4 regions of the Halomonas sp. I5-271120 genome follow, and region 3 is predicted to be linked to each of the others. Evidence: predicted binding sites of a transcription regulator. Region 3 holds the regulator's gene; each other region holds the start of a gene.
What was found. Region 3 encodes FNR, which switches genes on or off when oxygen is low (the NO sensors DNR and NnrR bind a similar motif). Its sites were predicted from a motif close to TTGATNTANATCAA; they were not measured.
Positions count from the first base shown of each region.

Region 1: a site for FNR is predicted at 2,132-2,145, ahead of Q2K57_RS01545 (OmpW family protein). Genes of this name have one in related genera too.
Region 2: a site for FNR is predicted at 4,122-4,135, ahead of Q2K57_RS03730 (DnaJ C-terminal domain-containing protein). Genes of this name have one in related genera too.
Region 4: a site for FNR is predicted at 3,847-3,860, ahead of clpB (ATP-dependent chaperone ClpB). Genes of this name have one in related genera too.

Region 1 is NZ_CP130701.1:340,945-348,588, reverse strand. It holds gene Q2K57_RS01565 (amino acid ABC transporter permease) at 1-254, shown strand, start outside; gene Q2K57_RS01560 (amino acid ABC transporter ATP-binding protein) at 251-1,006, shown strand; gene Q2K57_RS01555 (YqcC family protein) at 1,079-1,414, shown strand; gene Q2K57_RS01550 (gamma-glutamylcyclotransferase family protein) at 1,439-1,939, shown strand; gene Q2K57_RS01545 (OmpW family protein) at 2,228-2,866, shown strand; gene brnQ (branched-chain amino acid transport system II carrier protein) at 3,039-4,373, opposite strand; gene Q2K57_RS01535 (OmpW family protein) at 4,552-5,160, opposite strand; gene Q2K57_RS01530 (cyd operon YbgE family protein) at 5,473-5,763, shown strand; gene putP (sodium/proline symporter PutP) at 5,898-7,376, opposite strand.
Region 2 is NZ_CP130701.1:846,636-854,279, reverse strand. It holds gene Q2K57_RS03755 (SLC13 family permease) at 1-485, shown strand, start outside; gene Q2K57_RS03750 (alpha/beta hydrolase) at 572-1,264, shown strand; gene Q2K57_RS03745 (DUF938 domain-containing protein) at 1,275-1,904, shown strand; gene Q2K57_RS03740 (hypothetical protein) at 2,032-2,253, shown strand; gene Q2K57_RS03735 (PhoH family protein) at 2,361-3,773, opposite strand; gene Q2K57_RS03730 (DnaJ C-terminal domain-containing protein) at 4,185-5,168, shown strand; gene Q2K57_RS03725 (chaperone modulator CbpM) at 5,155-5,478, shown strand; partial or broken gene atpD (F0F1 ATP synthase subunit beta) at 5,562-6,917, shown strand; gene Q2K57_RS03715 (F0F1 ATP synthase subunit epsilon) at 7,078-7,500, shown strand; gene Q2K57_RS03710 (AtpZ/AtpI family protein) at 7,493-7,644, shown strand, end outside.
Region 3 is NZ_CP130701.1:1,067,242-1,074,885, forward strand. It holds gene ccoG (cytochrome c oxidase accessory protein CcoG) at 1-19, shown strand, start outside; gene Q2K57_RS04710 (FixH family protein) at 16-540, shown strand; gene Q2K57_RS04715 (heavy metal translocating P-type ATPase) at 587-3,070, shown strand; partial or broken gene ccoS (cbb3-type cytochrome oxidase assembly protein CcoS) at 3,067-3,270, shown strand; gene Q2K57_RS04725 (sulfite exporter TauE/SafE family protein) at 3,423-4,115, shown strand; gene hemN (oxygen-independent coproporphyrinogen III oxidase) at 4,218-5,621, shown strand; gene fnr (fumarate/nitrate reduction transcriptional regulator Fnr) at 5,753-6,529, shown strand; gene ttcA (tRNA 2-thiocytidine(32) synthetase TtcA) at 6,668-7,591, opposite strand.
Region 4 is NZ_CP130701.1:2,054,115-2,061,758, reverse strand. It holds gene Q2K57_RS09245 (sugar porter family MFS transporter) at 1-976, shown strand, start outside; gene clpB (ATP-dependent chaperone ClpB) at 1,117-3,720, opposite strand; gene Q2K57_RS09235 (hypothetical protein) at 3,884-4,039, shown strand; gene pgeF (peptidoglycan editing factor PgeF) at 4,036-4,800, opposite strand; gene rluD (23S rRNA pseudouridine(1911/1915/1917) synthase RluD) at 4,829-5,788, opposite strand; gene Q2K57_RS09220 (outer membrane protein assembly factor BamD) at 5,938-6,747, shown strand; gene Q2K57_RS09215 (NAD+ synthase) at 6,921-7,644, opposite strand, start outside.

The DNA of each region.
Region 1 (7,644 bases), 730 kb from region 3:
TGCTGCCCCAGGCTACCCGCATCGCAGTACCGACGTTGATGAACTATTTCATCGACATGATCAAGGCCACTTCGCTGGCCTTTACCCTGGGCGTGACGGAGCTGATGGGGGCCACCCAAAAGGAGGCCGCAGGTAGCTTCCTCTACTTTGAAGCCTTCATTACGGTCGCTGTTATCTACTGGGGGATAGTCGAGCTGCTGGCCTGGCTGCAGCGGCGCCTTGAGGCAAGATTCAACGAGGCCTATCAACGATGATGGTGGTAGAAGGACTGATCAAACACTTTCAGGACAGCGTCGTGCTCAACGGCATCGACCTGAAAATTCAGCAGGGTGAAATCATCGTGGTGATCGGCCCGTCCGGTACGGGAAAGTCGACCCTGCTGCGCTGTCTGAATTTTCTCGAACGGCCGGATGCTGGGCGGATTCGTATCGGCAACCTCGACGTTAATGCCGCCCGCCCGCGCAAGGCGGATATCCTGGCGCTGCGTCGCGCCACTGCCTTTGTGTTCCAGAACTATGCCCTGTTCGCCAACAAGACGGCGCTTGAGAACATCACCGAAGGCCTGATCGTGGTCAATCACTGGCCCAAGGCCAAGGCACATGCTCGCGGACGGGAAATTCTCGAGCGTATCGGTCTTGCCGACAAGGCGGATGCCTATCCGGCCTCGCTCTCAGGTGGACAACAGCAGCGTGTCGGCATAGGGCGCGCCATGGCGGCCCAGGCCGAGGTGATCCTGTTCGATGAACCGACCTCGTCGCTGGACCCGGAATGGGTCGAGGAGGTGTTGGGACTGATGAAACAGCTGGCCGAGGAACGTCAGACCATGCTGGTGGTGACTCACGAGATGGCGTTTGCCCGCGACGTGGCCGATCGAGTGATCTTTATGGAGGGTGGACGCATTGTCGAACAGGGGCCGCCCTCTGAACTGTTCTCGGCGCCTCGTGATCCACGCACCCGGGACTTTCTGCGCAAGGTGCTGGCAAATCAGGCGCCACTGGAGGGCTAAGCCAGCAACGACTGGCCAAGCCGAGGCTTGCCCGGGATAATGGCCTGTTTTGGTTTTGATTGGGGAGAGACTATGAGCGTTCACCAGCAACTCGACGAGGCGGTTCGCCGTCTGGAAGCAACCCTCAAGGCCTCAGACCTGTGGCGGGTGGAAGAACCCTCAACCGAAGCGATGGCCAGCCAGCAGCCGTTCTGTGTCGACAGCATGTCACTGCCCCAGTGGCTGCGCTTCGTGTTCATCGCCCGCCTCGATGCCATGATTGCAGCGCAAGCGGCACTGCCCGCCAGCTGCAATGTGGCACCGGCGGCCGATGTGTATCTCAAGCAGGAGCAGGCGCGTGCCGGTGATCGCCTGTTAGTGGTCAAGGCCATCGAGGAAGTCGATCAGGTGATCAACGAGGCCTCCTGAGGTCGCTAAAGCCAGGAGAACCGCATGCCCTATTACTTTGCCTATGGCAGCAACATGAACGTGGCACGAGTCGATGCGCGGATCGGCGAGACCCGGCGTGCCCTGGCCGGGGTGCTGGATGATTATCGGCTGAGCTTCGACAAGGCATCCAAGGTGCCGGGGATTGCGCATGCCAACGTCCATCCGGCCCGGGGGCAGCGGGTCGAGGGGGCGCTCTTCGAGCTGACCCATCCCGACCAGATCACGCTGATGGATCCTTTCGAAGGGCATCCTCACGATTACACCCGGGTACGTGAATCCGTGCTCACCGACGAAGGCCCCATCGAAGCGTGGGTGTACGTCGCCCAGCCAGAGCGCACCGCTGAGTCGTTGCGGCCGGCGAGGGAGTATCTTGCTCACCTGTTGGCGGGTGAGGCCTTCCTGTCGGCGCAGTACCACGCTGAGCTGGCACGGGTCGAGGTCGTTGAGGAACTCGACGATGAAAGCCTGGCGGCCCTTGGCCTGCACCGGCACACGCCGCGCTGAGTTCACCTAATGCTTACTAGCTTAGTCATTGGCGCTTCTCACTGGGTGTTTTACTCGGTGTTGTTACTGGCTGCGCGCTGATGTTGCTCAACCATTCCACTGGCTTCATTTTCTTCGATAACCGTTGAGGCCGTGGCGCTGGCGCTGATGACGGGGTGTATTGTCGCAGGCCGGGCGGTGAGCCTTCCGGTCTTGCGCTGAATCAATATTTGCCCCTTTCTCGCTGAGTAGACTCGGGATGTCTTTTTCGGCAGCCATGGCTGCCTCGACATCAAAAGGAATCGAGTCATGCGTTATTCTGTCCTCACTGCTGTTCTCGCCACTGGCCTGGTCGCTGCCAGCGCTGTCCATTCAAGCGATGCACTCGCTGCCGGTTCCCAGTATGGCGTCGGGGATATCTTCACCCGCTTCGGCGTGGCCAAGGTCACGCCGAAGAGCGACAACGGCACCCTCTCCAACGGTGCCATTGACGTGGACGTGCAGAGCGACAGTGCGGCCGCCTTCACCCTGGGCTATCGGTTTACCGACAAGCTGGGTGTCGAGCTCCTTGCCGCTCAGCGCTTCGAACACGACATTGAGCTGAATGGTGCCAACCAGGCCTCTACCAAGCACCTGCCGCCGACCTTGACCCTGCAGTACTATCCGCTGGGCGGCACCCAGGCACGCGTGCAGCCTTATGCCGGACTGGGCGTCAATTACACCACCTTCACCGATGAAAAGGTCGATGGCTCAACCCTGGAGCTCGATGATTCCTGGGGGGCCGCGGGTCAGGTCGGGGTCGATCTGGTGATCGATGATCATTGGGCGCTCAATGCGGCGGCCTGGTATCTGGACATCGATACCGATGCCAAGGTTGGCGGCAGCGATGCCGGCACCGTCGAGATCGACCCGGTGGTGGTGATGGCGGGCCTGAGCTACCGCTTCTGAGCCACATGCGGTTGTCTGCAAGAATCGCCTGAACGACTCACCTGAATGAGCCGCCTAAACGACGACGCCCGCTTCCGATGGGAAGCGGGCGTCTTGCGTTGGGCACCTTGAGTGCTCTGGCGCTTTTAGTGCTCCGGCATGTCGCATGCCCCTAAGGGCCCCCTTGGTGGTCTCAGTCGGCGAGTGCCGGGTCCAGCGAGACGCCGCTGCGGCGACTAATGGCCAGGCCCAGCAGCAGGCCAGCGGCGGCCGGCAGCACCCAGCCGAAACTTGTCTCGCCTAGTGGCAGCATGGCCTGCAGGGTGCTTGCTGGCTTCACCAGTGTCTCGATGCCGCTGGCGGCCAGGCCGTCCAGCAGACTGGCGGCGAAGGTCAGCCCCATCGTGCAGGAGAAGACCCGCGGCGCGTCCGCCAACTGCCTGCGCAGCATAGACAGAGCTATCAGGGCGATGGCCGGTGGGTAGAGGGCCACCAGTACCGGCACCGAGACGCGGATCAGGCTATCCAACCCCTGGTTGGCCACCAGGGCGGAAAAGGCGCCCATGACGATGACCATCACTCGGTAGGGTAGACGCGGGAAGAGACGATGGAAGTACTCGCCGCAGGAGGTCAGCAGGCCAACCGCCGTGGTCAGACAGGCCAAGGTGATGATCACTGCCAGCAACACTGGGCCGGCCGGGCCGAACAGCGCCTGCACATAGGTGGGAATCAGTGTGCCGTTGTCGGCACCGGCCGCTACCTCATGGCTGGTGGCGCCCATGTAGGCCAGGGGCAGATAGACCGCGGCCAGGCAGGTCGCGGCGATCACACCGGTCATCAGGGTGTAGCGCATCAGGGTGCGGCGATCCTCGATGCCGCGCTCGCGGATAGCGCTGACGATCAGGATGCCGAAGACCAGCGAGGCCAGGGTGTCCATGGTCAGGTAACCGTTTTCAAAACCCTGAGCGAAGGGCGCATCGACCCAGGACTCGCTGATCGGCCCCAGCGGCCCCTGAGGAAAGAGCAAGGTGGCGGCGGCGATCACCATCAGCAGGAATATCAGCAGGGGGGTGATCCACTTGCCGATCACATCGACCAGCCGGCCGGGCGACAACGCCAGCAAGGTGGCGAGGCCAAAGAAAAGCACCGAGTGAATGGCCAGGCCGGTGCTTGGAGCGGAGTCGATGAAGGGGCGCATGCCCATCTCGAAGGCCACGGTGCCGGTACGGGGCAATGCGAACAGCGGGCCGATCGACAGATAGATGCCCAGGCCGAAGAGCATTGCTGCCACCTTGGGTAGTGGCGAGGTCAGTCGGTCCAGACCGCCGCCGACGATGGCCACAGCCACGATGCCTAGCAATGGCAGGCCGACGCCAGTGACCAGAAAGCCCAGTGCCGCGGGCCAGAAGGCGATTCCGGCACCCTGGCCGACTTGCGGCGGGAAGATGATGTTGCCGGCCCCGAGGAACAGAGCGAAGGTCATGAAGCCCAGCGCGAGCACCTCGAAACCGGAAAGACGCGTTTTCACGGAGAATACCTGCGAGTTGATAGTGGAACGTTGGAAAGAACATGAGATTTTCGGCGCAATATTATCGTCGATGCGCTTGCTCGCAGCAAAAAAAACGCCGGGCCAAGGGCCCGGCGTTAGATGCTTCTACTCTTGATCAGCAGTGCCTGATCAGAAGCGTGTTGCTAGATGCCATTCATTAGAAGCGCAGGGTGATGCCGCCGCCGATGGTTACCGGATCGATATCCGCGGTACCGATGCCATTGCCATTCAGGCTGGCGTCGGCTTCGACATCGGAATAGCTCACCGAGCCATTGAGCAGCAGATAGTCAGTGAGGGCGAGATCGACGCCGACCTGGCCTATCGCACCCCAGGAGTCATCGATATTCAGGCCACTCAGCTCTTCATCGGAGTAGGTGGTGTAGTTGACCCCGACCCCGACGTAGGGCTGTACCTTGCCCCTAGTACCGCCCAGCGGGTAGTAGTTCGCCAGCAGGTTGACCGGGGTGCGATCCACGCTGCCGATGCCTTTTCCACCTAGGCTCAGGTCGTGCTCGAAGGGCTCGCTGCTGTTGAGCTCGACGCCAACCTTGTCGGTCAACAGATAGCCAAAGCCATAGGTGAAACCACGCTCGTCGGATACATCGAGCTCAGCCCCGTTGAGGTTGCCGTTGTCGGAAGTGGGCTCGACTTGAGCGACACCGCCGCGCACGAAGATATCACCAGCCTGATAGGCCATAGCCGTCTGGGTAGCCATCAAGCCGCTGGTGGCGATAACAGCTGCGGAAAAAAGAGTTGCCTTGTTCATGTAAGCCTCCTGGTTGCTTCTAGTGGATCGACGCTAGCGGTCGCTGGCCGGCTCCTAGTTTGACAAGAGCAGTATAGGAAACAGTGTTTCCTTTGGCATCAAGATTTTTCCAATCACGCTGATAGTTATGATTGCCCCAGAATATGGAGGGTATGAGGTTAATGGCCTCTTATCAAAGGCATGATTCTGTATAGGATGTGTAAAGGTGATGCAGCCATGTGAGCGATGATGATTCGCCAAGTCATCTGAATTGGTCTTGACTGGCTATCAGAGAGACGCTGCTTGATAACGGCGAGTCGGCAAGGAGGACATATGAATTCACGCATGTTACGGCAGGTTTGGCTGCCCTTTGCCGGCCTGGTGCTGTCGTCGGTTCTCTCGGTGGCGCTGCTGTGGCGGCCTGAGGCGCTCAGCGACTTGTCCTGGGGATGGCGCCTGCCGATGGTGCTGCTGGGGCTATGGGCAATAGGGGCAGGTTTCATGCACGGGGTGGGGGTGACAGCGCCTCGTCGTTGGCTTCGTCAGTTGATGTCAGCGCCCGCCTGCTGGTGGGGGCTGGTGGTTTTTGCGCTATTCGTGCTTGGCCGAATGACGGCGGCCTGAGCGGTGGACTGGGTCAGCAAGCTGGTCAGGCGTCAGCCAGCTAGGTTCGTGAAGGCATGAAACGCAGCGGGGGCGCCAATGGGCGCCCCCGCAGTTCTAGCTCTGAACCGAAACTTGCTCGAGATGGAAAAGGTTCAACCTTCCTTGATGGAGTCGAACTCCTCGGTGATCTCGGCAGTCGGCTCACCGGTGATCAGTGAGACCACAACGATGGCGATGTAGGCGAAGATCACGCCCGGCACGATTTCGTAAAGATCGAAGATGCCGCCGGAGATCTGAGCCCAGGCCACTACGGTCACACCACCGACCAAGATGCCGGCCAGGGCGCCCCAGGTGTTCATGCGACGCCAGAACAGGGCCATGATCAGCGCCGGGCCGAAGGCCGCGCCGAAGCCCGCCCAGGCGTAGGACACCAGTCCCAGCACGGAAGAGTCCGGGTTCAGGGCCAGCAGGTAGGCAATGACGGCGATGCCGATGACCGCGAAGCGCCCCACCCAGACCAGTTCACTCTGAGAGGCATCCTTACGGATCATGGCTTTGTAGAAGTCATCGGTCAGGGCTGAGGAAGAGACCAGCAGTTGGGAGTCGGCGGTGGACATCACGGCTGCCAGGATCGCGGCCAGCAGCACGCCGGCGATGACCGGATGGAAGATAGCATTGACCATGATCATGAAGATGGTCTCGCCGTCACCCAGGTCGCGGGCCATGTAGACGGTGCCCAGCAGGCCAACACCCATGGCACAGATCAGGCAGAGCGCCGACCAGGACACGGCGATGCGACGTGCGGCCGGGATGTCGTTCGGGCTGCGGATGGCGGCAAAGCGCGCTAGGATATGCGGCTGACCGAAATAACCCAGGCCCCATGCCATGGAGCTGATGATGCCGATAGCGGTCAGGGACTCGCCGGTGTTGGCATCGGTGAACCATTTCAGCATGTCACCATTTTCGGCGAGGATCTGGGCGCTACTGCCGCTGAAACCACCGAGCTCGGACAGGGCGATGACCGGTACGATCAGCAGGGCGGCAGCCATCATCAGGCCTTGGATCAAGTCGGTCCAGGACACCGCCAGGAAACCGCCGAAGAAGGTGTAGGAGATGATTGCCAGGGTGCCGACTGTCACTGCCAGGGTGTAATCGAGGCCGAAGACAGTTTCGAACAGCTTGCCGCCGGCGACCAGGCCGGAGCTGGTGTAGAACATGAAGAACATCAGGATGAAGATCGCTGATACCACACGTAGCAGCTGAGTCTTGTCGCGGAAGCGGTTGGCGAAGAACTCCGGCAGGGTCAGGGCGTCGCCAGACTTGAAGCTGTAGACGCGCATGCGGCGGGCCACGATCAGCCAGTTCAGCCAGGTGCCTGCGAGCAGACCGATGCCGATCCAGCCAGCAGAAAGGCCGCTGACATAGGCTGCGCCCGGCAGGCCAAGCAGCAGCCAGCCGGACATGTCGGAGGCGCCGGCCGAAATAGCTGACGTCCAGGGCCCAAGAGAACGACCGCCAAGAATGTAGTCGGAGAGGTTGGTCGTGCGCTTATAAGCGATGACGCCGATGCCGAGCATCACCACCAGATAGAGCGCGAAGGTAAAGCCGATGGTCAGGTTGTTTTCAACCATGTTGAGTCGTCCTTCTGCGGTTATGGTTGTCAAACGCCGAAAGGGCCCTGCTTTTCTTATAAAAGAAAGGCAAGGCCTTTTCGTACGTACCCGCCAAGCGGAGCGTTACTATCCTGCTTGGCAGACCATTCGTAATGAGTGACTCATCACCCATAGCGAATAGCGACGCGGTGCCGTCGAACGCGGCGGTATTGATGGTCAGGGTTATCTCTGGGACGAAGCGAAAAAGACGAAACGCAGCAGATAGATGGGGCCACCCGCATGAGAG
Region 2 (7,644 bases), 220 kb from region 3:
TGGCCGTGATCACCGGCTGCTGCTCGGTGGGTGCCGCCAAGCGTGGCATGGACACCCAGGTGCTGCTGACCATCGCGGCCTCCTTTGGCCTCGGCGCGGCTCTTGAGAGCTCCGGCGCTGCGACGGCGCTGGCCAGTTCCGCGCTGGGGGTGGTGGATGCCAGTCCTTGGCTGCTGCTGGTTGGCGTCTACGTGCTGGTGGCCTTGCTTACCGCGCTGGTCACCAACAATGCGGCGGCGGTGATTACCTTCCCTATCGTCACTGCGGCCGCCGAGAACCTGGGCGTGAGCCCCATGCCCTATGTGATCGCGGTGATGTTCGCCGCCTCGGCGAGTTTCATCACCCCGATCGGCTATCAGACCAACCTGATGGTCTATGGGCCCGGCGGTTATCGCTTCCGCGACTATCTGCGGGTCGGCGGGCCGCTCAACCTGATCACCGCGGCGGTGGCGCTGGGGCTGATCCCTCAGATCTGGTCCTTCTAGGTTCTATTTGGAAAAGGTCCGCGCTCGCCGTGGCGAGGCGGCTGGGGTAGGGTAACGGCAACGTTTTTCCTGCAAGGAGCCGCCTGATGAGCACTTCCAATGAGCGCGTAATCGAACCCGCCGGCGGTCGCCCGGCCAATGCCAGCCTCATCCTCCTACACGGCCTGGGCGCCGACGGTAATGACCTGGCACCGATCGTGCCGGCTTTCACGCTGCCCGATAGCGTATCGCTGCGCACGGTGCTGCCCCATGCGCCCCGTCTGCCGGTCACCGTCAACGGCGGCATGCAGATGCCCGCCTGGTACGACATCCTCGAGATGAATCTTGGCCGCCGGGTCGACGAGAACCAGCTGCGCGTCTCTGCCCAGCGTGTGCATGAACTGATCGATGCCGAGATCGCTCGTGGCATCGACAGCCGCCATATCATCCTGGCCGGTTTCTCCCAGGGCGGCGCCGTGGCCTATGAAGCGGCGCTGACCTATCCACAGCCCCTTGGTGGCCTGCTGGCGCTGTCGACCTACTTCGCGACGGCGGACTCCATCGTGCCCAGTGACGCCAACCGGGACCTGCCCATCGAGGTGCATCACGGTACCTTCGACCCGGTGGTGCCGGAGTCCCTGGGGCGCGAAGGCGCCAAGCGCGCCGAGGCCATGGGGCACCCGCTGACCTATCGCAGTTATCCGATGCAGCATGCGATCTGCCCGCAGCAGATCGCCCAGATCAGTACCTGGCTAGGTGAGCGCCTGGGCGACGGCGTCAATGAGCCGGCCAAGAGCTGAAGGAGCCGCGATGCACCCTGATCCTCGTCTTTCGAGTCCGGCAGTGGCGCGCAACCGCGCACCGATTCTTGACGTGCTGGAGCCTGCGCTCCACGCGGCCCTGAGCGCGTGCGGCGGCGATCGCCTGCGCGTGCTGGAACTGGCCAGCGGTAGCGGCGAGCATGCGCTGTACTTCTCCCGGGCGCTGCCCTGGCTCGACTGGCAGCCGAGCGACCCGAGCCCGGAGGCGATTGCCTCGATTCGGGCCTGGCGGTCAGCGCAGGGCCCCGCCAATCTGGCTGAGCCGGTGGCATTGGATGCGACACGCCGGCCTTGGCCGCTGGAGGAAATCCATGCGCTGGTAGCGATCAATCTCGCTCACATCTCGCCCTGGGCGGTCACCGAGGCGCTGATGGGCGAGGCCGGTGCGCGGCTGCCGTCGGGTGGTCTGCTCTTCCTCTATGGCCCTTTCCGTCGCGGCGGCCAGCACACCGCTCCCAGCAACGAAGCCTTCGATGCCTCGCTGCGGGCACGAGACCCACGATGGGGAATTCGCAATCTGGAGGCGGTGATGGCCTGCGCACAGGCCGAGGGATTGTCGCTCGAGAAGGTGGTCGAGATGCCGGCCAATAACCTGAGCGTGGTCTTACGCAAGCGCTAGGCAATGCCTGGCACCAGGGAAGATCGTAGGGTCGCCAGTGTTTGATAAGACAGGGCCCGCTTGAACTCTCGGCCGATTGCCCAGATGATTTATCCAGAACATCACCAGATCTTCTCAGGAGACATGCATGCCCGATCTATCCGAAGACTTCCGCCTGCCGGTCGGTTGCCCCAACTGCTCAAGCCACCGCATGCGTGTATCTCAGGTGCACAATCCTGACGACAAGGTGTTCTGTGCCTCCTGCAATACTCATGTGTGCCTCTACCACGAGGCCCAGGAGATCATTCGCAAGGGCGCGGGCAGCGAGAGTGAAGCGCTGCTCGAGGAAGCCGCCAACCGCCAGCGCTGAGCCGGTCGGTAGCCGCGCTCGATCAAGGATGACGTGCAAGACACGCTACGCAAGACGCCCGCCTGATGGCGGGCGTCTTTGCTTGCAGAGGCTGATGATCTGGCGGGCTACAGCAGTTCCTCACCCGCCAGGGCCAGCCGCGAGCGCTCGACGCTTCTCAGCGTGATATGGCCGGCATGGGGCCAGTCGCGGAAGTTCTGCACCACCGCCGCCATGCCGCAGGTGTTGGCGGTGAGGTAGGGAGTGTCGATCTGGCCGACGTTGCCCAGACAGACGATCTTGGTGTTGCGCCCGGCGCGGGTGATCAGGGCTTTCAACTGTTTGGGGGTAAAGTTCTGCGCCTCGTCGATGATCAGGAAGGTGTCATTGAGGGTGCGGCCGCGCATGAAGCCTGGCGAGCGGATCTGTACCCGCGAGCCGATCAGCGACCGGGTGGCGTCATTGTTCCAGCTCGATGAGCCGTCTTTCTCGTCGCGCAGCAGGTTGTCCATGTTGTCATGGAAGGCGCCCATCCAGGGCGACATCTTCTCTTCCTCGGTGCCGGGCAAAAAGCCGATGTCTTCGCCCATGGGGATCGGCGCCCGAGTGAAGACGATGCGCTCGAAGCCCTTCATGTCCAGCGTCTGCTGGAGCGCTGCCGCCAGCGTCATGAAGGTCTTGCCGGTGCCCGCGTTGCCGGCAATGGTCACCAGGTCGATATCCGGGTCCATCAGCAGGTTGAGGGTGAAGTTCTGACGGCTGTCGTGGGCGTGCACGCCCCACACGCCGGCGTGGTGGCGGTAGTTGGAGAGTAGCTGCAGCCGCGCGCTGTTCGGGCTCAGCTCGCGGATGATGGCTTCGAAGTTGGCGCCGTTTTCGCAGTCAGAGACCAGCATGCCGACGTGCCAGTCACTGGGCATTTCGCCGCTCAGCTTGTAGTAGGTGTGGTGGTCGGCTCGCTCGACCTTGACCTCGACATTGAGCGCTTCCCATAGCCCCACGCCATGCTCGCCGGCGTCCGGGTATACCTTTGCGCCCTCGCTCATGACGTCCTGGTCAGAGAAAGCGCGGTCGTTGAGATAGTCTTCTACCGGTACCTTGAGGGCGGCGGCCTTGACGCGAAGGTTGATGTCCTTGGTGACCAGAATCACCGAGGCATCCGGGCGGTCATCGCGCAGCCGACAGGTTTCGGCGAGGATACGGTTGTCCGGACTGTCTTCCAGGTTGTCCAACGGTTTCAGGTCGTTATAGCAGAGGAAGCGCAGGCGTCCGGTGACGCCGATGGAGCCGGGAATCGGGATGCCGGCCTGGATCTCATCGAAGCTGACCTGGCTGGTGATATCGGAGAGGGTGCGGCTGACTTGACGGGCGGTACGGGCGATCTCGCGAATGCCGTTCTTGTGCTTGTCGAGTTCCTCCAGCACGGTCATGGGAATGACCACATCGTGCTCTTCGAACTGATAAAGGGCGGCAGGATCATGAATCAGGACGTTGGTGTCTAACACGTAAAGCCTGGTGGCTTTCTTGTCGATTCGTACCATCGGCAGGAACACTCCTTGGTTAACGGCAGTTCCGACACTGGCAGTGGGCCCTTACGAGGGCATGACAGTTCAAACCTGATCTCGGCCGGTGTCGCTTCTCCTGTCCTTGCGGTCTCTTGATGCCTCCTGTCGCTGGGTGGACGTTACCCGATAGCTTTAGCATGAACGCAGTGCACGCGATTCGCCAATCCGATCCCTTTCACGCTGTGGCGACGTAAGCATTTGCCTGACGCTTCGCTCAGTTGTGCAGTGCATTATTCATTAACCTACCCCATCGCTGTCATGGCGACCAGCCTCTTGAGTGCCTTGTCGTTTCGCCTCGCCATCGGCGAAATAAGTCGCCAAGACTTGAGCCATATCATTCTCCGAGCGTGACGTTTTCAACTAGCTTTTAAGCATCGGCGTTCATTCGTGGCACGCCGCCACGCTTGCCCGGAGCCCGGCCAGTTGGAATTCAAGGATTACTACCAGACGCTCGGGGTGGCAAAGACCGCCACCGCCGAGGAGGTCAAGAAGGCCTACCGCAAGCTGGCCCGCAAGTATCATCCCGATGTCAGCAAGGAGCCGGATGCCGAAGCGCGCATGCAGGCGATCAATGAGGCCAAGGAAGTCCTCAGCGACCCTGAGAAGCGCGCTGCCTATGACCAGCTGGGCCAGGACTATCGGGCCGGTCAGGATTTCAGGCCGCCACCGGACTGGGATGCGGGCTTCGAGTTCACCGGCCGCGGTTTCGAGGGGGCCGAGGCGGACGAGTTCAGCGACTTCTTTGCCAACCTGTTTGGCCAGGCCGGGCGCCGCGAACAGCGCGGCCAGGGTTACCGGATGCGCGGCGAGGACCGCCACGCCAAGGTGATGATCGATCTCGCCGATGCCTACCAGGGCGCGACGCGCACCATCACCCTGCAGGTGCCCGAAATGGATGCTCAGGGCCGGGTGGTGACCCGTCAACACAGCCTCAGTGTGAAGATTCCCAAGGGCGTCAAGGAAGGCCAACACATTCGCCTGACCGGGCAGGGCAGCCCGGGCATCGGCGGCGGGCCGCCGGGCGATCTGTTTCTGGAAATCCACTTCCACCCCGATCCAGCCTTTCGCGTCGAGGGTCGCGATGTCTACGCCAGCGTGCCGGTGACGCCCTGGGAGGCGGCGCTGGGAGCCAGCATCGAAACACCCACGCCCGCGGGGCCGGTCAGGCTCAAGGTGCCTGCCGGCTCGCAAAGCGGGCGTCGGCTGCGCCTCAAGGGGCGCGGTATTCCCGGGCAGGAGCCGGGCGATCTCTATGTGGAGCTTACGGTGGTGCTGCCGCCAGCGGATACCGACAAGGCGCGCGAGCTCTACGCCACCATGGCACGGGAGCTCGATTTCAATCCGAGGAGGGCTGGTCATGGCAGACGATAAAGCCGTGCGTGGCGAGTTGATTGATGAGTCCACGCTGACCCTCGAGGAGCTGGCTCGTGCCTGTGCGGTGGAGGCCGACTGGGTCATCGAGCGGGTCGAGAGCGGCCTGTTGGCCGATGGCAGTCGCTATGTGACCAGTCAGCGCTTCACCAGCCAGCGTTTCACCAGCCGAGACCTGACTCGGGCCCGGCGCCTGCGCCAGGTCGAACGTGACTTCGAGGCCGAACCGGAGCTCGCCGCGCTGGTCGCCGACCTGCTCGAGGAGGTCGAGCGGCTGCGAACCCGGCTGCGCGCGAGGGGGAGAGCGTGAGCCAGGTGTCGCCGTCTGACGCGGCGGCGTCTCCCGGCGGTGAGGGTGATTCTGCCCCCTCTCCTGAGAGGAGCCGAGGGGTCGTGGTCGCCGTCCGCGGTAGCGTCGTCGAAGTGCGTTTCGCCGACCAGCTGCCGCCGATTCATACCATCGTGCGGGCCGGCAGCGAGCAGCAGATTGTCATCGAGGTGCTGGTGCAGCTCGATGCCCACCACCTGCGCGGCATCGCCCTGACGCCCACCCAGGGGCTGGCCCGCGGCATGCCGGTGATCGACAGCGGCGGCCCGCTCAAGGCGCCGGTCGGCCGCCAGACCCTGTCGCGAATGTTCGATGTATTCGGCCGTCCCATCGACCGCCTGCCTGCCCCGGAACCGGTCGAATGGCGCTCGGTACACCGGGCGCCGCCTGCGCTGGCGCGCCGCTCGACCCAGTCGGCGATCTTCACCACCGGCATCAAGCTGATCGATGTGCTGGTGCCGCTGGAGCGCGGCGGCAAGGCGGGCCTGTTCGGCGGCGCCGGGGTCGGCAAGACGGTGCTGCTCACCGAGATGATTCACAACATGGTGGGCACCCAGCAGGGCGTCAGCCTGTTCTGCGGTATCGGTGAGCGATGTCGCGAGGGCGAAGAGCTCTACCGGGAGATGAAGGAGGCCGGCGTGCTGCCCAACATGGTGATGGTGTTCGCGCAGATGAACGAACCGCCCGGGGCGCGTTTTCGGGTCGGCCATGCGGCTCTGACCATGGCCGAGTACTTCCGCGACGACGAGCATCGCGACGTGCTGCTCTTGATCGACAATATCTTTCGTTTCATCCAGGCCGGCGCCGAGGTGTCGGGGCTGATGGGCCAAATGCCCTCGCGGCTCGGCTACCAGCCGACCATGGGCACCGAGCTCTCGGGGCTCGAGGAGCGAATCGCCAATACCGACAGCGGCGCCATCACCTCGATCCAGGCGGTCTATGTACCGGCGGACGACTTCACCGACCCGGCGGCGGTACACACCTTTTCGCACCTCTCGGCTTCCATCGTGCTGTCGCGCAAGCGGGCCAGCGAAGGCCTGTATCCGGCCATCGACCCGCTGCAGTCGAGCTCCAAGATGGCGACCCCCGGCATCGTCGGCGAGCGCCACTACCGGCTGGCCCAGGAAATTCGACGGACTCTCGCCCAGTACGCAGAGCTCAAGGACATCATCGCCATGCTCGGCCTCGAACAGCTCTCCCCGGAGGATCGAAAGGTGGTGGCCCGGGCCCGCCGCCTGGAGCGCTTCCTCACCCAGCCGTTCTTCACCACCGAGCAGTTCACCGGCCTTGGCGGTCGCCTGGTCAGCCTCGACGATGCCTTGGAGGGCTGTGAACGGATTCTCGCCGACGAGTTCCAGAACGTGCCGGAAAGCGCCCTCTACATGATCGGGGCCATCGATGAAGTGAAGCTCAAGGCTGACGATGAAGCCAAGCGCAAGGCTGACGACGCGGGCCGAGGTAACGCTGGCAAAGCCAAGGCCAGCGAAAAAACTAAGGCCACCGAAGAAACCAGGTCCAGCGAAGAGGAAGCGCGTAACGCGCCCACGAGTAAGGAGAAAGCGAGCCAGCAGGAGGCCGGACATGTCGACTCAAGCGACGACGCCTGATGCGCTGATGACCCTCAAGGTGCTGCTGCCGTTTCAGGTGTTCGTCGAAACCGGAGGAGTGTCGCGGGTCGTGGCCGAGACCGTCGAAGGCTATGTCGGCCTGCTGCCCCGGCGGCTCGACTGTGTGGCCGCGCTCACGCCGGGCATTCTGATCTACGAGACCGCCGCCGACGGTGAGCGCTATGTCGCGGTGGACGAAGGGGTATTGGTCAAGGCCGGGTACCAGGTGCTGGTATCGGTTCGCAGGGCGCTGGTGGGCCACGATCTCGGTGAACTGCATGCGGCGGTCGAGCAGGCCTTCCTCAGTGTGGACGAGCAGGAAAAACGGGTGCGCTCGGTGATGGCCAAGCTGGAAAGCGGCTTTCTCAAGCGCTTCGCAGGCTTCGAACATGACTGACGCACCGAAGCGGGGGAGCGATAAGGACAAGCCGAGCCTCTCCGAGCAGGTCGGGGCCAAGGCGGCGCGTAAGCTCAAGGCGCGCCGTCACAGCGGCCAGGGCGTCTGGTTCGGGCTCGGCATGATGGGGCTGATCGGCTGGTC
Region 3 (7,644 bases):
CGGACAGATCAGGAGATGACCTTGAACTCACAGCCGACTAACCCGTGGTACAAGGAGTTCTGGCCCTGGATGCTTCTGGCCGTGCTCGGCTCATCGATCATCGCCGGCACCACCTTTCTGGTGCTGTCGATCACCAGCTACGACGGCATGGTCGAGGACAATTATTACAAGACGGGACTGGCCATCAACCAGGTGATCGCTCAGGACCACCGAGCCACCGAGATGGGCATGGCCGCCAGGATCCGAGTCGATGACCTGACCGGTGACATCAATGTCGATCTCAGCGGCGAGGCCCGGCCCCAGCGACTCCTGCTGACGCTGATCTTCCCCACCCGCGATGATCGCGACCAGCAGTTAATCCTTGAGCACGTCCGCGGCAGCCACTATGTCGGCCAGGCGCCAAGCCAGCTCGAGTATCGCTGGTACCTGCAGCTGGAGCCCGACGTTCAGGACCCCGAATGGCGCCTGCAGGGTGAAGCGACCTTCCCCAGTGCAGAGGCCTTCCGCCTGAAGGCCCAGGCGCCCGACGATAGCCAGTGAGCGCCATGACCGATAAGCGCATCATTCAGATCACGCCAGCCGCCTCATGAGTGTCGAGGCAGCGTCACAGGGTGTCGATACTGGCTGCTATCACTGCGGCAGCCCGGTGCCCGCCGGCGCCCCCTGGCAGCTGGTGCTCGATGACCGGGCCCACTCGCTGTGCTGTCCCGGCTGCGAGGCGGTGGCCCACGCTATCGTCGAGGGCGGACTCTCGAGCTACTACCGCTTTCGCACCCAACTGCCCGAACGGCCCTCGAGCGATTCGAGCACCCGGCGCGCCCAGGCTGAAACCTGGCAGGTGTTCGACGACCCGGCACTGCAAAGCGAATTCGTGCACGCCAACGGCGATGGCCTGACCGCCACTCTAGCGGTAGATGGCATCACCTGCGCGGCCTGCGCCTGGCTGATCGAGCATCGCCTGAACGCGCTCGATGGCGTCACCTCAAGCGCCGTGAACCTGAGTCATCACCGGCTAAGCATCAGCTGGGACCCGGCGCGCATCGCCCTCTCGCAGCTGCTCGCCGAGCTCGCCGCTATCGGCTATCCCGCTCAGCCTTACGCGCCCGACCAGGCGCAGCAGCGGCTCAAGCATGACGAGCGCATGGGCGTGCGCCGGCTGATCGTCGCCGCCGTGGCGATGATGCAGGTGATGATGTTCTCCGTGCCGATCTACTTGAGCGACCCCGGCGAGATGTCCAGGGACTTCCTGGTGCTCTTTCACTGGCTGTCCTTCGCCCTGGCCACCCCGGTGGTGCTGTTCTCGGCGGCGCCCTTCTTCCACAACGCCCTGCGCGATCTGCGCAACCGCACCCTGGGCATGGACGTACCGGTGTCGCTCGCGATCGGTGGGGCCTATCTCGCCAGCGGCTACGCGGTGCTTTCCGGTCAGGGCGAGGTCTACTTCGACTCGGTGTCAATGTTCACCTTCTTCCTGCTGTTCGGGCGCTATATCGAGATGCGCGCCCGACGCCGCAGCGGCCATAGCGGCAATGCGATGGCCGGGGTGCTGCCCGCCTCGGCGACTCGCCTCGAGGCCGATGGCAGCGAGCGCGTGCTGCCCGCCAACCGCCTGACCGCCGGCGACCGGGTGCTGGTGCGGCCCGGCCATGGCGTGCCTGCCGACGGGGTGATCGAAGACGGCACCTCGAGCCTGGATGAATCGATGCTCACCGGCGAGTCCCGCCCGGTCACCCGCCGCCCGGGAGACGCCGTTACCGGCGGCAGCCACAACGTCGATAGCCCGCTGGTGGTGCGCGTTACCCATGTCGGCCACGAGGCACGTGCTTCGGCGATCCTCGATCTCACCGACCGGGCCTTCGCCAAGCGCCCGCGCATCGCCGAACTGGCCAGCCGCTGGGCGCACCTCTTCGTGCTACGCCTGCTGGTGGTGAGCCTCGGCGTGGCCATTGCCTGGGCCTTCATCGACCCGTCACGGGCGCTGTGGGTAACGCTCTCGGTGCTGGTGGTGACCTGTCCCTGCGCCCTGGCGCTGGCCACGCCCACGGCGCTGACCGCAAGCCACGGCCGGCTGCGCCGCCGCGGATTCCTGATCACCCGCGCCCACGCCCTCGAGGGACTCGCCCAGGCTAGCCGGGTCATCTTCGACAAGACCGGCACCCTGACCACCGGCCGCATGACGCTTGTCGAGACGCATCCTGTGGCCGGGTTCGAGACACAGCGGGCGCGCGCCATCGCCGCGGCCCTGGAGGCGCACTCCGAGCACCCCATCGCGCGGGCGTTCAGCCCTCACCGAGACGTCACCATCAGCGCCGAGGCAGTCATCAACCACCCCGGACAAGGACTGGAAGGCGGCCTCAAGGGTCGCCGCTGGCGGCTTGGCAAGCCCGCTTTCGCCGCCGGCAGCGACGCCCCGCCGCCACCCGGCCAAGGCCAGTGGCTGCTGCTCGCCTGCGAGGGGAAGCCGCGCGCCTGGTTCGCGCTCAAGGATGAGCTGCGCGACGACGCCCCAACCACCGTTCGGGCTCTAAAGCGCCTGGGGCTGTCGGTCGAGCTGCTCTCCGGCGACCAGGAAGCATCGGTTGAGGACCTCGCGCAGCAGCTCGGCATCGAGGGCTGGCGTGCCGGCGCCAGCCCCGAAGACAAGCTCGCCCATGTCGAAGCCCTTCAGGCGCAGGGGGAATCGGTGGTAATGGTCGGCGACGGCATCAACGACGTGCCGGTCCTGGCCGGCGCCGAGGTGTCGATCGCCATGAACGGCGCCACCGATCTGGCCCGCACCCGTGCCGATGCCGTGCTGCTCAGCCCACATCTGACGCGTATCGTCGAGGCCATCGAGGTCAGCCGTGCCACCCGCCGCATCATTCGCCAGAACTTGGGCTGGGCGCTTTGCTACAACCTGACCGCCTTGCCGCTGGCCGCCTGCGGCCTGGTACCGCCCTGGCTCGCCGCCATCGGCATGTCGGCAAGCTCGCTGGTGGTGGTCGGCAACGCCCTGCGGCTGGGCCGCCCCCATCGAAGCGTAGTCACCGCTGCCACGCCGCCGCCTCAAGCCCGAACAGAGCCCCTATGAGCATTCTCTACCTGCTGATCCCGTTATCCCTGCTGCTGCTGTCGCTGGCCGTCTGGGCGTTCTTCTGGGCGGTCAAGAACGACCAGTTCGATGACCTCGAAGGTCCAGCGCATCGCATACTCTTCGACGATGACGACAATGACCTCTCGCCGGCCGCCCGCCTGCGCCGCGAACAGGCGAAAACCACGCCCGCGAATAAGCCCCAGGCCCAACCCGGTGATGCCCAGCCTAATGAAGAGACGACCCCGCAGGGCGCAGACGACAACAGTCGCGCTGAACTCAAGGAAGAAGGAGAAGAAAGGGAAGGAGAAGAAACAAGCAATAAAGACGATGGCCGGGAGGCCGGGCCGCGATGAACCCAACCGGCCTCGATCTGCCGCCGCTGGCCGCCGCCTTCGTCTTCGGCCTGCTCGGGGGCGCCCACTGCATCGGCATGTGCGGTGGCATCATGAGCGCGCTGAGTTTCGCCGTACCGCCCAGCATGCGCCATCCGGCAAGGCTCACCGGCCTGTTGCTCGGCTACAACCTGGGCCGCATTGGGAGCTACATGCTCGCCGGCGCCCTGGTGGCCGGGCTCGGCACCCTGATCGGCGGGCTCGCCAGCGGGGTGCGCCTGGCGCTGTCGACGCTTTCCGCCGTCATGCTGATCCTGATGGCGCTGTATATCACCAACTGGTGGAAGGGCCTGCTCAGAGTCGAGGCCCTGGGGCGGCGCCTGTGGCGCCATCTGGAACCGGTCGGCCGACGCCTGATGCCGGTAGTTAGCCTGCCCCAGGCCGTCGCCCTGGGGGCCGTCTGGGGCTGGCTGCCCTGCGGGCTGGTCTATTCGATGCTGGCCTGGAGCCTGGCCACCGCCGAGCCCCTCGCGGGCACCGCCCTGATGGGGGCCTTCGGGCTCGGCACCCTGCCCGCTCTGCTCGCCACTGGCCTCGCCGCACGCTCGCTTGGCCGCCTGATCCGCCACCCAGCAACCCGCGCCCTGGCGGCGGGGCTGATCATCGCCTTCGCGCTCTGGCAGCTGGCCAGCGCCTGGCGGCTGATATAAACCTGGCGGGCCGTCATTTCCACGGGACTTGACCTGGCGCAAGGGGCCAGGCCTCTGGCGACACTAGACTGGAGGCATTCGCATCCAGTGGAGTATGCAGTGATGTTTAGCCCCATGCCCGCCCCCTCGTCGTCCCATGCCTGGGACCCGGCGCTGCTCAAGCGCTATGACATCAGCGGGCCGCGCTACACCTCCTACCCGACCGCGCCCTCCTTTCACCAGGGCTTCGGCGCCGAGGACTTCGAGGCGGCGCTGGTGCGCAGCAACGCAAGGTCCCGTCCGCTGTCGCTGTATGTGCATGTGCCCTTCTGCCGGCGCATCTGCTTCTACTGCGCCTGCAACAAGATCGCCACCAAGAACACCCGGCTGGCCGAGCCATACCTTTCCCGAATCGATCGCGAGATGGTGCTCACCAGCCGCCGGTTGGACACCGCCCGCGAGGTCACCCAGCTGCACTGGGGCGGCGGCACCCCCACCTTCCTGACGCTTGGCCAGATGGGGGATCTGTTCGACCGCCTGGATGCGCGCTTCGGCCTCAGCAACGCGCCCGATCGCGACTACTCCATCGAGATCGACCCTCGGGAGGCGAACGTGCTGACCCTGCGTCACCTTCAGGCACTGGGCTTCAACCGGCTGAGTCTCGGCGTTCAGGACCTGGACCCCAAGGTCCAGCAGGCCATCAACCGGGTCCAGCCCCGGGTACTGACCGAAACGCTGATCGACGAGGCCCGACGGCTGGGATTTCGCTCGCTGAACCTCGATCTGATCTATGGCCTGCCGCACCAGACGCCGTCGAGCTTCGCCGCAACGCTCGCCCAGGTCATCGAAATGACCCCGCCGCGGCTGTCGGTGTTCAACTATGCCCACCTGCCCAGTCGTTTTGCGCCCCAGCGTCGCATCCGTGAGGCCGACCTGCCGGACAGTGACGCCAAGCTGGCCATGCTGCAGACAAGCATCGACATGCTCGAAGACGCGGGCTATGTGCACATCGGCATGGATCACTTCGCGCTGCCCGACGACAGCCTGGCCCGCGCTCAGCGCCAGGGCACCATGACCCGCAACTTCCAGGGGTATTCGACACACGGCAACAGCGACCTGGTAGGGCTGGGCGTTTCAGCCATCAGTCGGGTGGATGACTGCTATGCCCAGAATCCCACGGCGCTCGGCGACTACGAAGTGGCGCTGGACGCCGGGCGGCTGGCCACCGTCAAGGGCATCCGGCTGAGCCTCGACGACCGCCTTCGCCGCCGCGCCATCGAACGGCTGATGTGTGACATGGCGCTCGATCTTGAGACGCTGGGGCACGAATTCGGCCTCGACGCGATGCTCTGGCTCGACGATGCCCTGGCCCGCCTGGCTTCGAGCATCGAGGATGGCCTGATCGAACAGCACGGCAGCCGGCTGACCGTGACGCCGCGTGGGCGCCTGCTGATCCGGCATCTGGCCATGGCCTTCGACGCTCGGCTGCCCGAGCAGGCCAAAGAGCGCTATTCGCGCATCCTATGAGCCTGGAGCCTGTAGACTTATGCCTATGGCCCAGCAGCGGCGCTCACAGCGCCACTGCCCGAGTTCGAGAACCAAGGAAACTTTGCCTCCTCCGCTCTCTCTTCCATAATGGGCCCCGCGGATGAACTAGAATGTATAAGGATGCAGCCAAGGAGAAGGACATGCCCGCCAATGCGCTCGGTCACCGAGCCCGCCTCACCGAAACCCGCTGCCAGACTTGCAGCCTCAGTTCGCTGTGCCTGCCCCTCGCGCTGGAAGTGGAGGACATGGACCGCTTCGATGCCATCATTCGTCGTCGCGCGCCTCTCAAGAAGGGCGAGACGCTGGTGCGTCAGGAGGCGCCCTTCTCCAGCGTCTTCGCGGTACGCTCGGGCAGCCTCAAGCAGCTCATCAGCGCCGGCAGCGGCGATGAACAACTGAGTAACTTCTATCTGCCGAGCGAACTGGTCGGCCTGGACGGCATCGACGAGGAACGCTATCCGGGCACGGTAGTGGCGCTGGAGACCACCACCGTCTGCGAGATTCCCTTCGACCGGCTCGACGGGCTGTCGGAGCACCTGCCGGAACTGCGTGCCCAGCTCTATCGCAGCCTGAGCAAGGAGCTGCGCGACGACCGGCGCATGCTGCGCCTGCTGTCACGCATGACCGCCGACGAGCGGCTGGCAAGCTTTCTGGTCAATCTGTCGTCGCGCTTTCGCCGCCGCGGTTACTCGGCCTACAGCTTCCGGCTATCGATGTCCCGCGCGGACATCGGTAACTATCTGGGGCTCGCCGTGGAAACCGTCAGCCGCATCCTGGGACGCTTTCAGCAACAGCAGCTGCTGGCCGTATCGGGACGCGAGGTCAACATCCTCGATCTCAAGAACCTGGCCGAGCTGGCCAACGATGGCTGCCCTTACGACGGTTAGCCACCCAGAGCGCTCATACAACGCAAAACGCCAAGCCCTGAGGCTTGGCGTTTTTTTATGGGGCTGATCTGGACGACGCGCCTGGACAAAGCGCCTGGCCGATACGTCTGGTCAATGCGTCTCGGAGCGGAGCGTCGGCTAGGCCTCGCCGCCAAGGTCCAGCGCATCGATACGATTCTCGCGGCGGCGTGCCTGCTCGGCTTCAAGGCCCTTGAAGTCGAAGAGTTCGCGATCCGCCAGCTGTGACGGCGCCACATTGGTTACCGCCTTGAACATGCTTTCCAGGCGCCCGGGATGTTTGGTTTCCCATTCGGCCAGCATCTCCTTGACCACCTGACGCTGCAGATTGGGCTGCGAACCGCACAGGTTGCAGGGAATGATCGGAAACGCCATGCGCTGGGAAAACTCCTCGATATCCGCCTCGCGACAGTAGGCCAGCGGGCGAATCACGATGTTCTTGCCGTCGTCGGAAAGCAGTTTGGGCGGCATCGACTTGAGGCTGCCGCCGAAGAACATGTTCAGGAACAGCGTCTCGAGGATGTCTTCGCGATGATGGCCAAGCGCTACCTTAGTGGCCCCGATCTCTTCGGCGAAACCGTAAAGCGAGCCGCGCCGCAGGCGTGAGCAAAGCGCGCAGGTGGTCTTGCCTTCCGGGGTCTTTTCTTTGACCACCGAATAGGTGTCACGCTCGAGAATGTGGTAATCGACGTCGAGCTTGTCCAGGTATTCCGGCAGCACGTGTTCGGGGAAACCCGGCTGCTTCTGGTCCAGATTGACCGCCACCAGCGAGAAATTCACCGGCGCATTGCGCTGAAGGTTCCTGAGGATCTCCAGCATGGTGTAGGAGTCCTTGCCGCCGGACAGGCAGACCATGACCTTGTCGCCCTCTTCGATCATGCCGTAATCGATGATGGCGTTGCCGACCTGACGCCGCAGGCGTTTCTGCAGCTTGTTGAAGGCGCGCTTGTCATTGGCGGCAGCGTCCGCCGCCGCAGCGTCGGCTGCATCGTTAGCAGAGGTATCGGAGACGCTCGGGGGGTAAGTCACGGCAGTATCGGTCATGATCGCAGCAAAAGGGGACAGAAATGAGGCGCCATCTTACCACCGGCACCCGG
Region 4 (7,644 bases), 990 kb from region 3:
ACTGGTGGGCCTCTACCAGTTCAACATCGTGTTTGGCATCCTGATGGCCTTCGTCTCCAACTTCGTGCTGGGCTCGCTGCTGGGTGAGGGCGCCTGGCGCTGGATGCTGGGCATCGAGGCCGTGCCGGCACTGCTGTATACCCTGATGATCTACCGAGTGCCGAAGAGCCCGCGCTGGCTGATCCTCAAGCGCAACGACATTGAGGGCGCAAGCGAGGTGCTGAGAAAGATCGATCCCGACGCCGATGTGGATCGCGAAATCGCCACCATCCGCGCCGCGGAAACCAGCGAGCAGAAGGCCCACGCGCCCTTCTTCTCCGGCCGCTACCGCCTGCCGATCCTGCTGGCTTTCCTGATCGCTTTTTTCAACCAGCTCTCGGGCATCAACTTCATCATCTACTATGCCCCACGGGTGTTTGAAGCCGCCGAACTCGGCAACAGCGCCGCCCTGCTCTCCTCTGCCGGCATCGGCCTGGTCAACCTGGTCTTCACCATGGCCGGCATGGCGCTGATCGACCGCCTGGGTCGCCGTACCCTGCTGTATATCGGCTCGGTGGGCTACCTGGTCTCGCTGGTGCTGATCTCGCGGGCCTTCTTCCTCGGCAACCTCGGCGGACTCGAAGTGCCTCTGCTGCTGGGGCTGTTCATCGCCGCTCACGCGATCAGCCAGGGGGCGATCATCTGGGTGTTCATCGCCGAGGTCTTCCCCAACCATGTGCGCGCCCGCGGCCAGTCCTTCGGCAGCTCCGTGCACTGGATCTGCGCGGCCCTGATCACCCTGGTGATGCCCTGGGTACTCGGCACCTTCAACGGCGGCCCGGTGTTTGCCTTCTTCGCGGTGATGATGGCGCTGCAGGTGCTGTTCGTGAAATTCCTGATGCCCGAAACCAAGGGCGTCTCACTGGAAGACCTGCAGCAGCGCCTGGTCCGCGAACCGAAACCGAAGGCGCAACCCGCCAGCGCCGGCTCACGCTGATCGCGAGCCCTGGTAGTCGGGCGCTGACCTAGGAGCCCTATAAAGCACGAAGGCCCGTCTCCTGAGAGGCGGGCCTTTGCGTGTGGCCGGCCGACGCGGTTGGCATTCGGGTCGGCCGAGACGTGATAAAGCCTCTTTGGTTACTCCTTGCTGAACACCAGTTTGCCGTCCTGGCTTGCGACCTTGATGGTGTCGCCCGGGGCGAACTTGCCGGCGAGCAGATCCTGCGCCAGCGGGTTCTCGATCCGGCTCTGGATCGCCCGCTTGAGCGGCCGGGCACCAAATACCGGGTCGAAGCCCACCACCGCCAGCTGGGCTAACGCATCGTCACTGACCTGGAGCGACAGCTCGTGCTCGGCGAGCCGCGCCCGCAGCCGGTCGAGCTGGATGCTGGCAATGGCCTGGATCTGCTCCTGACCGAGGGCGTGGAAGACCACTACCTCGTCGATGCGGTTGATCAGCTCGGGACGGAAGTGGTCGCTGACCACCGCCATCACCATGTCCTTCATGTGCTCGTAGTCCTTCTCGCTATCACCGCTGTCCTCGCCTCCCATGCGCTGGATGATGTCCGAGCCCATGTTGGAGGTCATCACGATCACGGTGTTGCGAAAGTCCACGGTGCGCCCCTGACCGTCGGTCAGGCGGCCATCCTCGAGCACCTGGAGCAGGATGTTGAAGACATCGGCGTGCGCTTTCTCGACCTCGTCGAGCAGCAGCACCGAGTAGGGCTTGCGACGCACCGCTTCGGTCAGATAGCCGCCCTCTTCATAGCCGACATAGCCTGGAGGCGCGCCGATCAGCCGGGCCACGGAGTGCTTCTCCATGAACTCGGACATGTCGATGCGCACCATGGCTTCCTCGGTATCGAAGAGGAAGTTGGCCAACGACTTGCACAGCTCGGTCTTGCCCACCCCGGTCGGCCCGAGGAACAGGAAGGAGCCGTTGGGACGGTTCGGGTCGGCGAGCCCGGCCCGGGAACGGCGCACCGCATTGGCCACCGCCGTGACCGCCTCGTCCTGACCGATCACCCGCTCGTGCAACGCCTCTTCCATGCGCAGCAGCTTGTCGCGCTCGCCCTCGAGCATCTTGGACACCGGAATACCGGTCCAGCGCGACACCACCTCGGCGACTTCCTCCTCGGTGACGTTGGAGCGCAGCAGCGTGTGGGTCGAGGTATCCGCGGTTTCGCTTTCTTCGATCTCGGCGATCTTGCGCTCGAGCTCGGGGATCACCCCGTACTGCAGCTTGGACATCGTTTCATAGTCGTTCTGACGCTTGGCGGCGTCGAGTTCGATGCGCGCCTTGTCGAGCTCGGCCTTGTGCTGGGCCGCGCCCTCGATGCTGGCCTTCTCGGACTTCCAGACCTCATCGAGATCGGCGTATTCCCGGGACAGCTCGTCGATCTGCGCCTCGATACTTTCCAGGCGCTTCTGGGAGGCATCGTCGGTCTCTTTCTTGAGCTGCTCGCGCTCCATCTTGAGCTGGATCAGACGCCGATCGAGGCGGTCCATTTCCTCGGGCTTGGAGTCGAGCTCCATGCGAATCCGCGAGGAGGCCTCGTCGATCAGGTCGATGGCCTTGTCAGGCAGCTGGCGGTCGGTGATATAGCGCGCCGACAGCTTGGCCGCGGCGATGATCGCGGAGTCGGTGATGTGGAGGCGATGGTGGACTTCGTAGCGCTCCTTGAGGCCACGCAGGATGGCGATGGTGTCCTCCTCGGAGGGCTCATCGACCAGCACTTTCTGGAAGCGCCGCTCCAGGGCTGCATCCTTCTCAATGTACTTGCGGTACTCATCCAGGGTAGTGGCCCCCACGCAGTGCAACTCGCCGCGGGCCAGCGCCGGCTTCAACATGTTGCCGGCGTCCATGGCGCCCTCGGCCTTGCCGGCGCCAACCATGGTGTGCAGCTCATCGATGAACAGGATCACCCGGCCCTCTTCCTGGGCCAGTTCGTTGAGCACCGCCTTGAGCCGCTCCTCGAATTCGCCACGGAACTTGGCCCCGGCCAGCAGCGAACCCATGTCCAGCGACAGCACGCGCTTGTCCTTGAGCCCTTCCGGCACCTCGCCGTCAATGATGCGGTTGGCCAGGCCTTCGACGATGGCGGTCTTGCCGACGCCGGGCTCGCCGATCAGCACCGGGTTGTTCTTGGTGCGACGCTGCAGCACCTGGATGGTGCGACGAATCTCGTCGTCGCGGCCGATCACCGGGTCGAGCTTGCCTTCGGCGGCCCGAGCGGTCAGGTCCAGGGTGTACTTGGCCAGCGCCTCGCGGCTTTCCTCGGCGTTGGGGTCGTCGACCTTCTGGCCGCCGCGCAGACTGTCGATGGCCGCGGCCACCGCCTTCTGAGTGAGGCCGGCCTGGGTCAGCACCTTGGTGACCGCATGATTCATGGCAAGCGCCGCCACTAGCACCAGCTCGCTTGCGATGAACTGATCGCCGCGCTTCTGGGCTTCCCGGTCGGCGAGGTTCATCAGCCGCACGAAGTCCCTGGACGGCTGCACCTCGCCATCGAACTGGCCGACCTCGGGAAGCCCATCCAGATAATTGGCAAGCGCACTGCGCAACGCCGAGGCATCGCCGCCGGCCTTGCCGACCAGCCCCTTGAGGCCGCCGTCGCGATCTTCGAGCAGCGCCATCAGCAGATGGCCGGGGTCGAGCTGATTGTGGCCACGACCCACCGCCAGGGATTGGGCATCGGCCACCGCGGTTTGCAATTTGCCAGTGAATTTATCGAATCGCATCGCATGTCCTCCATGAGAGCAGCGGCGCGATCGGACGCACCGCCTGCCTGTGTCGTGTATTGACAGTATCAATGGAGGTATGGTGGCCCGCTTTCAAGGCGCCAGCCTCAGGAAAGGCGCCCCGGCTTGATGCAGATCATGATTGGCAGGACGCCACCGGGACATGAAGCGCGAAGACGCGGTGAATCCCTCCCTGGACGCTCGGCTTTTTCATCTGACCGCCATGGAGGGCGGAAATGCCGGAATCGCATGGATGCATTTTCCGGCCCTGAAAAAGACGCTTCGCTTTTCCATGCCCGGGGCCGAGAGAGACACTTAGCGCAGCCAGATCGCGCTGGCCATGCGGCCGGTGACGCCGTCGTCACGGCGGTGGGAGTAGAAGCGCGGTTCGCAGGCGGTACAGAAGTGGCCGCCGCTGATGTGGGCGACGCCGAGCCGTTCGAGGCGCAGCCGCGCCAGCCGGTAGATGTCGGCCATGTAGTGACCGAGACGATAGGGGCTCGGCTCGAAGGCGCTCTTGGCCTCGGGCTGCACCGCCACGAAGGCATCGTGCACTTCGGGGCCTACCTCGAACTGCGCGTTGGAAATCGCCGGACCCAGCCAGGCCATCAGCTCGCCGGGCTCGGTCCCAAGCGCTGCCACCGTGGCCTCGAGCACGCCCCCGGCGAGACCGCGCCAGCCGGCATGGGCGATGCCCACTCGGGTACCGCGCTGATCGCAGAAGAACACCGGCAGGCAGTCGGCGGTCTGTACCACGCAGGCATGGCTGGCATCGAAGGCCACCGCAGCATCGGCTTGGGGCGCCCCCGCAGCATAGACCTGCTGCACGTTGGCGCCATGCACCTGGTCGAGCCACAGCAGTGGACGGTCGCTGCCGATCTCGGCCTGCAACAGCTCGCGACAGCGCGCCACCATCGCCGGGTCGTCACCGACATGCTCGGCGGTATTGAAGGCCGCGAACGGCCCGCTGCTGGGGCCGCTCTCACGGGTGGTGACCAGGGCCCGCACCGTGCTCGGAGCCGGCCAGTCGGGTAGCACCAGAGTGGGGTGCGGGTGCAGCGTCGCAGCGGGGTCCGTCATCACCGGATTCCTCAGCAAAGCAATGGCCTCATCGCATGGTTTCGTGATCGTCGCGCAGGTAGTCGAGCAGCATCAGCATATCGTCGGGCAGGGCGACGCGAAACTCGAGGCGCTGACCGCTTTCCGGGTGCACGAATGCCAACTTGCGGGCATGCAGGGCCTGACGTGGGAAGCCGCGCAGCAGATCCTTGAGATCATCGTCGGCCCCCGGCGGCAGCTTGAGACGCCCGCCATAGAGGCTATCGCCAATCAGCGGAAAGCGCTGGTGGGCCATGTGCACGCGGATCTGGTGGGTCCGGCCGGTCTCGAGTTTGCAGCGCACATGGGTGTGATTACGAAAACGCTCGGTGACCCGGTAATGGGTAACGGCCGGCTTGCCAGAAGCAGTGACCGCCTGGCGCTTGCGGTCCTTGGGGTGACGCCCGATCGGCGCCTCAATGCGCCCGCCGGAGGTCACGACCCCGGTGACCACGGCATCGTACTCCCGAGAGACGCTTCGCGCCTGTAGTTGCTCGACCAGATGAGTCTGGGCGGCAAGGGTCTTGGCCACCACCATCAAACCGGTGGTGTCCTTGTCGAGGCGGTGTACGATACCGGCACGCGGCACGCTAGCAAGCGCCGGGCAATGATGCAGCACGGCGTTGAGCAGGGTACCGTCGGGATTACCGGCAGCCGGATGCACCACCAGGCCGGCGGGCTTGTTGATCACCAGCACGGCGTCGTCTTCATGGACGATGTCCAGGTCGATGGCCTGGGGCTCGAAGCGCAGTTCGTCCTCGACCACGGCAGTCAGCAGGAGCTGCTCTCCGCCGTAGATCTTGTCCTTGGGCTTGGCACGGGCGCCGTCGAGGGTCAGGTCGCCGGATTTTATCCAGGCCTTGAGGCGTTCTCGAGAGAAGTCGGCGAAGATCTCGGCCGCCACCTGATCGAAGCGCTGACCGGCCATGGCCTCGGGAATGCGGGCGTCGCGATGTACGGTTTCTGACATGGGGGCTATGTGCCTTTGAGGTGGCACTGACGAGGCACCAAGGCTCGGCGCTTTGCGGCCTGCCCTGAGTGGTTTATCGTGAGTGCTTTATGATGAGCCGCTGAGTAATTCTACCACGGCCATTCGGGTTGTTTGAGACGAGGACCATGATGCGCGTTTTCCCCCGTGGCACACGGCTGGGCGCCTATGCCCTGACAGCCGCCCTGCTCGCCGGCTGCGCCGGCAACGACACCGTTCCCGATGAGCTCGCGGAAGCTGAGCTTTACCAGCAGGCGATGACGGCGCTGGAGGCGCAGAACTATACCAACGCCGTGAGCCGGCTCGAAGCCCTCGACGCCCGCTATCCCTTCGGCGACCACGCCGATCAGGCGCAGCTGGAGCTGATCTACGCCTACTACCAGACCGACAACTGGGAATCGGCGCGGGCGGCTGCCAGCCGTTTCATCCGCCTGCAGCCGGACCATCCCCAGGTCGACTACGCCTACTACATGCGCGGTCTGGCCGCCTATCAGGCGGGCCGCTTCAGCCTCGAAGGGCTCAAGCTGATCGACATCTCCAAGCGCGACCTGGGCGCGACCCGCGAGTCCTACAACGACTTTCGCGAGCTCATCGAGCGCTTCCCGGACAGCGAGTACGCCCCGGACGCCCAGCAGCGCCTGGTCTATCTGCGCAATGTGCTGGCCCGCCATGAGCTGCAGGTGGCCGACTTCTATCTGCGCAAGGGCGCCTATCTGGCAGCGGTCAAGCGTGGGCGCTGGGTGATCTCCCACTACCCGGAGGCGCCGGCCAATCACGACGCTCTTGCGGTCATGGTCGAAGGCTACCTGGGCCTTGGCATGACTGATCGTGCCCGCGAAGTGCTCGCGACGCTGATCGAGAATGCCCCGGATCACGAGCGCCTTGACGGCCGCACCTTCGATGCCAAATACGTCGACGCGACCCTGCGCCTGGACGGCTGATCTCGCCCTCGCCAGAGCGCACGAGAACGACACGAAAACGCCCCGCCGGCCAAGCCGACGGGGCGTTTTCCTTTTTGTTTCATCAGCGCAGCGTCAGGTGAGACCCGCTGCGCTATTCAACGACTGACTCGCTGCCTCATTCAGTGGCGGCCACCCATGACCCAGGCGACGCCCTATTCGCCGGGCTGCCAGCCGTTGACGATCGGGTAGCGACGGTCGCGACCGAAGCCCCTTGGTGTGACGCGCACGCCTACCGGCGCCTGACGGCGCTTGTACTCACAGCGATCGACCAGCTTGACCACCTGATAGACATCCTCGCGAGCGAAGCCGGCTTCGATGATCGCCTCGGCGCTCATGTCACCCTCGATGTAGCGAACCAGGATGGCGTCCAGGGTGTCGTATCCGGGCAGTGAATCGCTGTCCTGCTGATCCGGCGCCAGCTCTGCCGACGGCGGACGCTCGATGACCCGTTCGGGAATCGCCGGCTCCTGGTCGTTGCGCCAGCGCGCCAGACGGTAGACCCAGGTCTTGTAGACATCCTTCAGGGCGTTGTAGCCGCCGACCATGTCACCGTAGAGCGTGGCGTAACCCACCGCCATCTCGCTCTTGTTACCGGTGGTCAACACCATCAGGCCTTTCTTGTTGGAGATCGCCATCAGCAACACGCCACGACAGCGTGATTGCAGGTTCTCCTCGGTGGTGTCGCGCTCGGTGCCGGCGAAGCTCTCGGCCAGGGTGTCCATGAAGCTCTCGACCATCGGCGCGATGGGCATCACCTCATAGCCGACGCCCAGCAGCTTGGCCTGTTCGGCCGCATCCGCCCTGGAGATATCCGCGGTGTAGTGATACGGCATCATCACCGCATGCACCCGCTCGGGACCCAGGGCATCGACCGCA